2 regions of the Streptomyces sp. NPDC058650 genome follow, and region 2 is predicted to be linked to the other one. Evidence: riboswitches for the same ligand, from Rfam matches in the RefSeq annotation. Region 2 holds a riboswitch; the other holds the start of a gene.

The links. A riboswitch is a leader RNA that binds a small molecule or an ion and turns the genes downstream of it on or off. The one in region 2 is predicted to bind S-adenosylmethionine.
Region 1: it holds a riboswitch for S-adenosylmethionine, as region 2 does, so the genes downstream of both, thrC (threonine synthase) here and ACFWWU_RS14015 (aminotransferase class V-fold PLP-dependent enzyme) in region 2, are expected to answer to the same signal.

The regions. Positions count from the first base shown of each region.
Region 1 covers NZ_JBHXRL010000004.1:135,870-141,291, forward strand. Annotated here, with positions in the region: gene ACFWWU_RS08835 (trehalose-6-phosphate synthase) at 1-220, opposite strand, end outside; gene ACFWWU_RS08840 (hypothetical protein) at 343-2,205, opposite strand; gene ACFWWU_RS08845 (glucosyl-3-phosphoglycerate synthase) at 2,244-3,191, opposite strand; SAM riboswitch class I at 3,351-3,497, shown strand; gene thrC (threonine synthase) at 3,515-4,801, shown strand; gene ACFWWU_RS08855 (MoaD/ThiS family protein) at 4,815-5,090, shown strand.
Region 2 covers NZ_JBHXRL010000006.1:390,055-395,476, reverse strand. Annotated here, with positions in the region: gene ACFWWU_RS14025 (cytochrome bc complex cytochrome b subunit) at 1-246, shown strand, start outside; gene trpD (anthranilate phosphoribosyltransferase) at 379-1,443, shown strand; SAM riboswitch class IV at 1,520-1,636, shown strand; gene ACFWWU_RS14015 (aminotransferase class V-fold PLP-dependent enzyme) at 1,846-3,312, shown strand; gene ACFWWU_RS14010 (Lrp/AsnC family transcriptional regulator) at 3,384-3,665, opposite strand; gene ACFWWU_RS14005 (rhomboid family intramembrane serine protease) at 3,662-4,396, opposite strand; gene ACFWWU_RS14000 (hypothetical protein) at 4,554-4,796, shown strand; gene ACFWWU_RS13995 (NYN domain-containing protein) at 4,830-5,422, shown strand, end outside.

The DNA.
Region 1 (5,422 bases), on a different contig from region 2:
CGATGTCCAGCATCCGCACGCCCGGCTCGCCGACCCCGCGCCGTACGGCCTCCCGGTCGCCCTCGCCGAGCGCCGCGCACACCCACAGGCTGTCCTGGGACGTGATGGCGCTCAGGCCCGAGACCAGGCCGCCGCCGCCTCTGCGGGCGTCGAGCGAACCGTCCTCGCCGCGCACGTACGAGACGGGTCCTCGGTTGGATGCCACGAGCACAGTAGCCATGTGGCGAACCTAGCCCGTCCCGTAAACGCTCAAACGTACGTATACGAGACGGGCCGATCCGGCCACGGAGGGTCAGCGAGCGACAGTGCGCGGCAGTGCGGGTCAGTGCGCGTCAGTGCGGGTCAGCGTTCGCGTCGGTCGCGCATCGCCGCCTTCGCCACCAGGCCCGTCGCCGCGAGTGCCACGCCGAGCGCGCCGAGCAGCCACAGCCGCTCACCGTTGCTGCCCGTCTCGGCCATGGAGTCGCCGTTCTGCCCGTGGGGTCCCGGCGCCGGGGCCACCGGGGCGGAGGTGCTCGCCGAGGCGGAAGGGGAGACCGAGGGGGAGGAGGGGGAGGCCGAGGCCGTCGGGGAAGCGGGATCCGGGGGCTCCACCGGTGCCGAGGACGTCGGCGGCTTCGTCGGGTCCGTCGGCTCAGGGTCCGTCGGCGTCGGCGTCGGCGTCGGGCTCGGCTTCGGCGTCTCCAGTACCGGGGTCACCGCGCAGGCCGGGTCCTCGCTGCCGTCGCCGCAGTTGGAGCGCGGGGTCTCCACCTCGACGCTGTTGCGGAGCTTCCCGTCGCCCGTCGCCGGATCCTTGATCTTCACCGAGTACGTGACGGTCGCCGTCTTCCCGGCGGGGATGTTCCCCACGTACCCGATCTTCGGCTTCGTGTACGACACCTCGCCCAGGTCCGTCTTCGCGTCGCCCTTGTAGTCGGCGTCGTCGAGGTTCCCGGTGAGGTCGTCGCTGAACTTGGCGTTCGGGTAGTCGATCGTGCTGATGTTCTTCGCGGTGATCGTGTACGTGAGGGTGTCGCCCGGCTTCACCGTGCGCGGGCTCGCCGTCTTCGTGATCTCCAGGTCGGGCACCGGCACGGAGAAGGCCAGCCCCGACGGCACGTAGGTGTCGCCGTTCGTGGAGAAGGTCAGATCGGCCGAGGTCGCGCCCTGCGGGATGGCGCCGTCCGGGATGTCGAAGGCCTTGGCGTCGATGCTCAGATTGTTGACGAGCTTCGGGGAGACGGCGCCGTCGTCCTCGCTGATGAAGAAGTTGTCGGTGTTGCCGGTGTGGGCCTCGGTGACGTTCCTGCCGTCGACGAGGAACGTGTCGCCCCGGGTGTTCCAGTCGCCCTCGTACGCGGTGACGCTCGCCCGTGCCGTGCCGCCGCTCCGGTGGAAGCCGTCGACGGTGACCGTGGTGGCGGGCGAGGTCGAGCGCTGGAGGACGTGGCCGCCGTAGACGTACACGTTCCGGCGCTCCGGGGCGCGGACCGGGTCGGGGCCGGGGAACTTGTGGACGACGGTCAGGGACCAGCCCCCCACGCAGCCCTTGCCGTCCGGCGCCCAGATGTTGCCGACGGCCACCTGCGCGTCCGTCCCCGAGACGCCCGCGAAGGCGGCCGTCACGTCCGACTCGCCCGTGTAGTAGTGCGGGCCGTTCGTGTCGGACGGGTCCGTGACCATGCTGTCGATCGAGACCGGGGTCGCGGGCCCCGCGCCGACCTTGATGACCGGCGCGGTCGTCGCCGGGTCGCCGGGCGAGGGCTCGACGTCGGTGCCGGAGATGTCGCAGCGCCGGAGCTGGGCCCCGCTCGGGCCCTTGTACGTCCCGTCGTTGCCGCCCCAGAACAGCCGGGCGTACGCGACCTCGGCGCCCGCCGGGATCACGACGTGGCCGGTGCTGGAGCCGAACTCGGGCGCCGCACCGGCCGCCGCCATGCCGGCGGCGTCGATCCGGCGCATCACGAAGGTGTTGTTGTTGTCGGAGCCCTCGCCCTTCGCGGCGGCAGCGCAGCGCGCGGCCGTGTCCGCGGGGGAGGCGGGGCAGCCCATGACCGTGTTGCCGAGGGTCGTGAAGTCGCCGTAGATCGACTCGTCGTACCGCTTGCCGAAGGGCTCGATGACGTCCGCCGAGGCCGGACCGGCCGTCGAGAGCGCAAGCGAGGCCACGGCGAGACCGACGACCGCCGTCACACTGCCCAGGTGGTGTTGTCTGAAGCGCATAAAAGGGCAATGTAGGCAAAGCGGATCATCTGGTGGCGTTACGCCACGCGGCGGCGCGTGTACTCCCTGATGTCGAGCATCGGCGGCCGCTCCTCCGTGTCCACCGCGTAGGTCCGGGCGACGAACCCGTCCTCGCCCCGCTCGAACTGCGTCAGCCGCGGCCGTACGAGGTGCCCGCGCGAGAGCCGCAGCTGCGCCGTCCGGTAGATCGCCGCCGCCATCCGGCCGAGCGCCCGCTCGTCCTGATGGCGGTGCTTGCGCACGCCCACGTCGACCTGCGCGAGCGCGTCCAGGCCCACCGTGTGCAGCGCGTCGACGAGCAGCCCCAACTCCACTCCGTAACCGACGGGGAAGGGCAGCCGCTCCAGGAGCGAGCGCCGCACCGCGTACTCGCCGCCCAGCGGCTGGACGAACCCGGCCAGCTGCGGCCAGTGCAGATTGAGCAGGGGGCGTGCCACCAGCTCGGTCACGCGCCCGCCCTGGCCAGGGGTGTCGCCGGCCCCGAACGGGCGGTCGTAGGTCGCCTTCACGAAGTCGATGCCGGGGTCGGTGAGCAGCGGGCCCACGATCCCCGTCACGAAGTCCGCGGAGAAGTCCCGCAGATCCGCGTCCACGAAGCACACGACGTCCCCGCTCGTCACCATGAGCGACCGCCACAGGACCTCGCCCTTGCCGGGGACGGCCGGTATCCGGGGGAGGATCGCGTCCCGCGCGACCACGCGCGCCCCGGCCGCCGCGGCCACCTCCGCCGTACGGTCGGTGGAGCCCGAGTCGATCACGACCAGTTCGTCGACGAGCGGCACCGCCTCGGACATCAGTTCGCGGCGGATCACGGCGACGATGTCGCCGACCGTCGCCTCCTCGTTCAGCGCCGGCAGCACGACGCTGACCTTCGTGTTTCGCTTGGCGGCGAGGATCCGCTCCATCGGCCGGTCAGCCACGGACCAGGACCGCCGGTCCAGCCAGCGCTCCACCTCTTCCAGCACGTGATCTCCATCTCGCGGTACGGACGGCCCGTCCAAGCCCCGGGGCCTTCGGTTACAGTCTTGAACAACGCGGATGCCCGATGCACGTCGGGGTGCCGCCCGCGTCGGAGCGCAGGAACGAAGCCCGCAAGGACTTCACCGCACTTCACAATCGAATACCGCTCATCCAGAGGGGCAGAGGGAAACGGCCCGTTGAAGCCCCGGCAACCCTCCAGTCGGTTCGTCTCGTCCTCCAGCGAGGTCCCCGGCTAGGGAAGGTGCCAAATCCGTCTCATGACGAAAAGTTCGTCATGGGAAAGATGAGGAGAAAGGGCCTCGCCTCCATGGCTGTACAGACTGTCGCCTCTGCCACCACCGTCGACCTCGGTCCCGCTTCCGGGCTTTCCTGTCGCGAATGCGGTGAAGTCTTCGCACTCGGACCGATCTTCGCCTGCGAACTCTGTTTCGGACCGCTCGAAGTCGCGTACGACCTCCCCACCGGTGACCCCGAGGCCCTGCGCAAGCAGATCGAGGCCGGCCCCGCCAACATCTGGCGCTACGCCCCTCTGCTGCCCGTCCCGGCCGACGTCGCCGAGAAGCCGAACCTGAACCCGGGCTGGACCAAGCTCGTCCAGGCCGACAACCTCGCCCGCGAGATCGGTGTCGCCCCCGGCAAGCTCTTCGTCAAGGACGACTCCGGCAACCCGACCCACTCCTTCAAGGACCGGGTCGTCGCGCAGGCCCTTGAGGCCGCCCGCGCCTTCGGCTTCACCACGCTCTCCTGCTCCTCCACCGGCAACCTGGCCGGCGCCGTCGGCGCCGCCGCCGCCCGCGCCGGCTTCCGCTCCTGTGTCTTCATCCCGCACGACCTGGAGCAGGGCAAGGTCGTCATGGCCGCCGTCTACGGCGGTGACCTCGTCGCCATCGAGGGCAACTACGACGACGTCAACCGCTTCTGCTCGGAGCTCATCGGCGACCCGCTCGGCGAGGGCTGGGGCTTCGTCAACGTCAACCTCCGCCCGTACTACGGCGAGGGCTCCAAGACGCTCGCGTACGAGATCTGCGAGCAGCTCGGCTGGGTCATCCCCGACCAGCTCGTCATCCCGATCGCGTCCGGCTCGCAGCTCACCAAGATCGACAAGGGTCTGCAGGAGCTCATCAAGCTGGGCCTCGTCGAGGACAAGCCGTACAAGATCTTCGGCGCCCAGGCCGAGGGCTGCTCTCCGGTCTCCGTCGCCTTCAAGGCCGGCCACGACGTCGTCCGCCCGCAGAAGCCGAACACGATCGCCAAGTCGCTGGCGATCGGCAACCCGGCCGACGGCCCGTACGTCCTCGACATCGCCCGCCGCACCGGCGGTGCCGTGGAGGACGTGAACGACGAGCAGGTCGTGGACGCGATCAAGCTGCTCGCCCAGACCGAGGGCATCTTCGCCGAGACCGCGGGCGGCGTGACCGTCGGCGTCACGAGGAAGCTCGTCGAGGCGGGTCTGATCGACCCGGAGCTCACCACCGTCGTGCTGAACACCGGCGACGGCCTCAAGACCCTGGACGCCGTGGCCGAGGGCTCGCAGGCGACCGCCACCATCCGCCCGAGCCTGGACGCGTTCCGCGCCGCGGGCCTGGCCCTCTGAGAGGTACGAAGACATGGCCGTGAACGTCCGCATCCCCACCATCCTCCGCACCTACACGGGCGGGCAGTCCGAGGTCCCGGCCGAGGGCGCGACCCTCGCCGAGGTCATCGCGGACCTGGAGAAGAACCACACGGGCATCGCCGCCCGCGTCCTGGACGACCAGGGCAAGCTGCGCCGCTTCGTCAACGTGTACGTGAACGACGACGACGTGCGCTTCGAGCAGGGCCTGGAGACGGCCACCCCGGCCGGCGCGGGCGTCTCGATCATCCCGGCCGTCGCCGGAGGCTGACCACGGGGCGCGGTGCCGGCTGACGCCGAACCGCCTCACGTGTCCCGTCTTTCTTGAATTGCCCCTTCCGCGACATAAAGCGGAGGGGGCAATTCTGCATGGTTAAGCGGGGTAGAGTTGGGGAAGCCCCCTCCGCTGCTCATGCCGGACGCATATGAGAATGCGTCCTTGCGCGTCAGGAAGCAGCCAAAGTGCGTGAGCGTTGTGTACGTTCTGCGCGTTTTGCCGGGCCCGACTTGCCCTGGAACTCCAGGGATTCTCCCTAATTCCCCTTTCCGTCGTGCCCAGAAATCTCGCTCGAATGACCTGTTGCAGAGGGCAGTTGGGCAGAT
Region 2 (5,422 bases):
GGTGAGTTCGTCGAGGTGCACACGCCGCTGAGCCAGGGCGAGCTGCACAAGCTCACGGCGCACGAGCAGCACGAGCCCGCGGAGCTTCCGCCGGCCGTCGACGAGAACGGCGTGGAGCGCAAGATCGGCGCGATCGAGAAGCTCCGGGTCAAGCTCAACAAGGGCTACTACGGCGGGGACAGCCAGATCGCCAAGCCCACCTCGGAGGAGTACAAGGAGATCCAGAGCGGCCACGGCCACCACTGATCCCCTGACCTTCCGATGACGTAGGTCGCCACGGTGAGAGCCCCGTCCATTCGATGGACGGGGCTCTTCGCCGTCTCCCGGGCTCGATAGGGTGGCTCTTGTCTTTCCCTACGTGACGATCCAGGAGCTGCCATGAGCGCTGCGACCCCCGCTGGAGGACCTACGTCGGCGGGCCGCTCCTGGCCCGTCCTCCTGAACGGCCTGCTCGACGGCCGCGACCTCGCCGCCGACGACACGGCCTGGGCGATGGACCTGATCATGCGCGGCGAGGCCACCGACGCCCAGATCGCCGGATTCATGGTGGCGCTGCGGGCCAAGGGCGAGACGGTGGCGGAGATCACCGGTCTCGTGCGGAGCATGTACGAGCACGCCAACGTGATCGAGGTGCCGGGCCCCGCCGTCGACATCGTCGGCACCGGCGGCGACGGCGCCAAGACCGTCAACATCTCCACGATGGCCTCGATCGTGGCCGCCGGCACGGGCGCGAAGGTCGTCAAGCACGGCAACCGCGCCGCGTCCTCCGCCTCCGGCTCCTCCGACGTGCTGGAGAAGCTCGGCATCAATCTGCACCTGACCCCGCAGCGGGTCGCCGAGGTCGCCGAGGAAGCCGGCATCACCATCTGCTTCGCGGTGAAGTTCCACCCGGCACTGCGGCACGTCGCCGCCGCGCGCGGCCAGCTGGGGATCCGCACGACCTTCAACGTCCTCGGCCCGCTGACCAACCCGGCCAAGGTCCGGGCCCAGGCCGTCGGGGTCGCCGACGCGCGCATGGCGCCGATCGTGGCCGGGGTCTTCGCCGAGCGCGGCAACTCCGCCCTGGTCTTCCGCGGCGACGACGGCCTGGACGAACTGACGACCACCTCCACCTCCCGGGTGTGGGTCGTCCGCGGCGGCACGGTCACCGAGGAGCGCTTCGACCCGCGGGACGTGGGCATCGACCTCGTACCCCTGGAGGCGCTGCGCGGCGCGGACGCGTCGTTCAACGCGGACGTGGCCCGGCGGCTGCTCGCGGGGGAGACCGGGCCCGTACGGGACGCGGTGCTCCTCAACACCGCGGCGGCGCTCACCGCGCTCGAACCGGGCGAGGCCACCCTCGTGGAGCAGCTGCGGGCCGGCATCGCGAAGGCCGCGGAGGCGATCGACTCCGGGGCGGCCCGCCAGGCCCTGGAGCGCTGGATCGCCGCCAGCAACGCGTAGCCGTTCCCCGAGGCCCCGGTCCAGCATGCGGACCGGGGTCTTGCGCATGCGCGATCATGTGGCAGGATGCATGCCAGGTCATGAGTGACAGCTACGAAGCCCCGGCTTGCTGTCCGGCAACCCTCCGTCCGTGGCGGGGTGCCCCGGGTGAAGACCAGGCCGTGGACAGCAAGGTCCACGGCAAGCGCGGGCCCCTCGACACACCAGGGGTCCTGGTCTCTCGAGGAGCTTTTTCCGTGAGCAAGCGAATGCGATAGGGCGAATCCGCCCCTTCTTCACCCTCGGATCAGGGTCACTTTCGCGTACCCCCATGTCCTCCGAGGCATCACCCGTACCCCGCCGTGTCCGGCCGCGTACGGGATCACCGAAGCCATTCCGCACCGCCCGCCGGGAGATATCGCCATGTCCGCATACCCGAACGCCGCCGTCGAGACCGCCGCCGTCGAGACCGCCGCCGTCGAGACCGCCGCCGTCGAGAGCTCCGCCGTTGAGACCTCCGACTCCGAGTCCGCCGACCCCTGCTGCGCCGCCCCGCTGCCCGTCCTCGGCCGGGACGTCACCGTCCCGCTCGTCACCGGCGGCGAAGTGACCTACGCGGCGCTCGACTACGCCGCCAGCGCCCCGGCGCTCCAGCGGGTGTGGGACGACGTCGCCGCGTACGCCCCCTACTACGGCAGCGTCCACCGCGGCGCCGGCTACCTCTCCCAGCTCTCCACCGACCTCTTCGAGAACAGCCGCGTCACCGTCGCCGAGTTCCTCGACTGCCGCCCCGGCGACCAGGTCGTCTTCACCCGCTCCACCACCGACTCGCTCAACCTGCTCGCCCGGGCCGTCCCGGCCGGTTGCGAGGTCTTCGTCTTCGAGACCGAGCACCACGCCTCGCTCCTTCCGTGGCAGGACGCCCGCGTCACCTACCTCAACGCGCCGCGCACCCCGGCGCAGGCCGTCGAGACCCTGGAGCGGGCGCTCGCCGACCGCACCGTGACATCCGAGGGGGGCTACGGCCCGGCCCTGGTCTGCGTCACCGGCGCCTCGAACGTCACCGGTGAGCTGTGGCCGGTGAAGGAGCTCGCCGCCGCCGCGCACGCCCACGGCGCCCGGATCGTGCTCGACGCCGCCCAGCTCGCGCCCCACCACCCCGTCTCCGTACAGGAGTTGGACGTGGACTGGGTCGCCTTCTCCGGACACAAGCTGTACGCGCCCTTCGGCTCGGGCGTCCTCGCGGGCCGCTCCGACTGGCTCCAGGACGCCGAGCCGTACCTCGCCGGCGGCGGTGCCTCCCGCAAGGTGGCGCGCCGGGCCGACGGCGGCGTGGACGTGGAGTGGCACACCACCGCCGCCCGCCACGAGGCCGGCTCCCCGAACGTCATCGGCGTCTACTCCATCGCCTCCGCCTGCAAGGCGCTCACCGAGGCCGGATTCGACACCCTCGTCGAGCGTGAGCGGCACCTGATCGCCAAGGTCCGGGACGGACTCGCCGAGGTGCCCGAGGTCAGGGTGCTCTCGCTCTTCGGCGACGACGCGCCCCGCGTGGGCGTCATCTCCTTCGTCGTGGAGGGCTGGAACAGCTCCCACTTCGCCGCCGCGCTCTCCGCCGAGTACGGCATCGGCGTCCGCGACGGTCTCTTCTGCGCCCACCCACTGGTCCGCACGCTGCTCGGCAGCGACCCGCAGGACCCGGGCGAGTGCGGCGCCCCCGAGGCGGCCCCGGGTGAGAGGTCGCTCAACGCCATCCGGGTGAGCTTCGGCGCCGGTACGCCGGACGAGCACGTGGAGCGGTTCGTCGGCGCCGTGAAGGAGCTCGTCCGCGACGGCGCCCAGTGGAAGTACCGTACCGAGGACGGCCGCTGCGTCCCGGACCGCGGCTGAGCACTCACTCGTACGGGTGAAGGGGGCCTCCCGACCGGGAGACCCCCTTCACTCATGACGCGTGCGCGGCCTCAGGACTCCAGGCCGATGGCGAAGGCCGCCTCCAGGTCGTGCTGGGAGTACGTACGGAACGCCACGTGCGTGTCCGTGGCCTCGACGCCGGGGATCTTGCTGATGCTTCCGGGGATCACGTCCGCCAGGTCGTCGTGGCGCGACACCCGGACCATGGCGATCAGGTCGTAGGTGCCGGTCACCGAGAAGACCTCGCTGACGCTGTCGAGCGCGGCGATCGACTCGGCGATCTCGGGGATGCGGTCCACGCTGGTCTTGATGAGCACGATCGCGGTGATCACGGCTGGCTTTCTCCCTCGGTCGCCGCGGCTGGAGCCTTCACTCTATCCCCACCCCGGTAGCGGCCCCAGGCGTAGAGGAAGCCGACGGAGAAGCCCACCACATGGGACAGATAGGCGACGCCGGGTCCCGGTCCGGCCGCCCGCGCCGCCAGCCACTGGAGCACGAACCAGAAGATCAGCACGATCCAGGCGGGGAAGCGCAGCGGCAGGAAGAAGAGGAAGGGGAAGAGGCTGGTCACGCGGGAGCGCGGGAAGAGGAAGAGGAAGGCCCCGAGCACCCCGGAGATCGCCCCGGACGCCCCGACGAGCGTCTGCTCGCTGTTCGCGTGCGCCACCGCGTACCCGACGAGGGCGAGATAGCCGGTGCCCAGGTAGAAGAGGGCGAACGCGACCGGGCCCATGCGCTCCTCCGCCATCGCGCCGAAGACGTAGAGGAAGAGCATGTTCCCGAGCAGGTGGAGCCAGCTGCCGTGGACGAAGAGCGCGGTGAGCGGCGTGAGCAGGGCGTGGGGGTCGCCGCTCATCAGCTCGGCGGGGACCACACCCCAGCGGCGGAAGTACGTGCCCTGGGCCGCCAGGAGGGCGTCGCCCGTGCCGTACACCGGGTTGAGTCCGGAGACCGGGCTCATCGCGAAGAGGAGACAACAGGCGGCGATCAGGCCGTAGGTCACCGTGGGGCCGCCGCGGGTGCCCCGCCAGGCACCGAGTGCCGTCGCTCGCCAGTCGATCATGGACAGATCATCGCGTACCGGGGCCGAACTGGACAGAGTGCCTCGCCGTGCCCCGGCGTACCGGCGAGGCCGTAGGGTAACGGGCAGTACAACCGCAGTTCGACGGCGCACCGCGGCTCCCGCACCTGGTACACGCAACAGGAAGAAGGACGGCACGATGACGACGGTTCCCCTGCCGACCGCCGAGACCCGCTGGCGCTGCACGCTCTGCGGCAATCTGACCCGCTTCGACGTGACCCGCTCCTCCAAGGTCGTGGAGTACGTCCATCTGGACCTCGCCGGCGACCCGACGGTCGAGGAGCGACAGGTGGTCAGTGAGACCATCGAGTCGGTCCGCTGCCGCTGGTGCAACGCGGTGGACCAGATCGAACTGGTGGACAGGCCGGGCGCCGCCTCCTGAGGGACGGCGCGGACGACATAGGGGTGACGGATCGTGGAGCAGCCCGCGCACGGTGGAGAGCCGGCCGGCGCGGCAGGTGACGCTGCCGAGACGCTCGACCACCCACTGACGGAAGGTGTACGTCGGCGGGTCGTCGCGCTGGTCGCGGAGGCCTTCGGCGGGCTGACCGTCGCGGAGCTGCCGGCCCCCCTGCGGCAGTACGCCCGGTTCACCGCGAGCCGGCGGGCCAAGTTCGCCGGCAACGCCATGGCGGCCGCCATGGAGAGCGACCCGCTCTTCCGGCAGCGGATCGGCGAGCGCTTCAAGCAGGCCCAGCCCGAACTGGCCGGGGCCGTCGAGACGGGCACCCCGCCCGCCGCCGCCGACCCGGTCGACGTGGCCGCGGCCGCCTACGTGCTGCGCCCGCCCGGCTGGGTCAAGCTCGTGGCCGCCGCGGGCGAGGAGGCCCAGCGGGCGGACGCCGAGCGGGCCGACGAGGCCGGGCGGCGCGAGCTGGAGCGGCTGCGCGAGGAGCTCGCCGCGGCCAAGGACCGCTCCCGCGGCGAGACGGAGCAGTTGCGCCACGATCTGGACGTTGCCCGGAAGGAAGCGGAATCGCTTCACCGCAAGCTGCGCAGCGCCCAGAG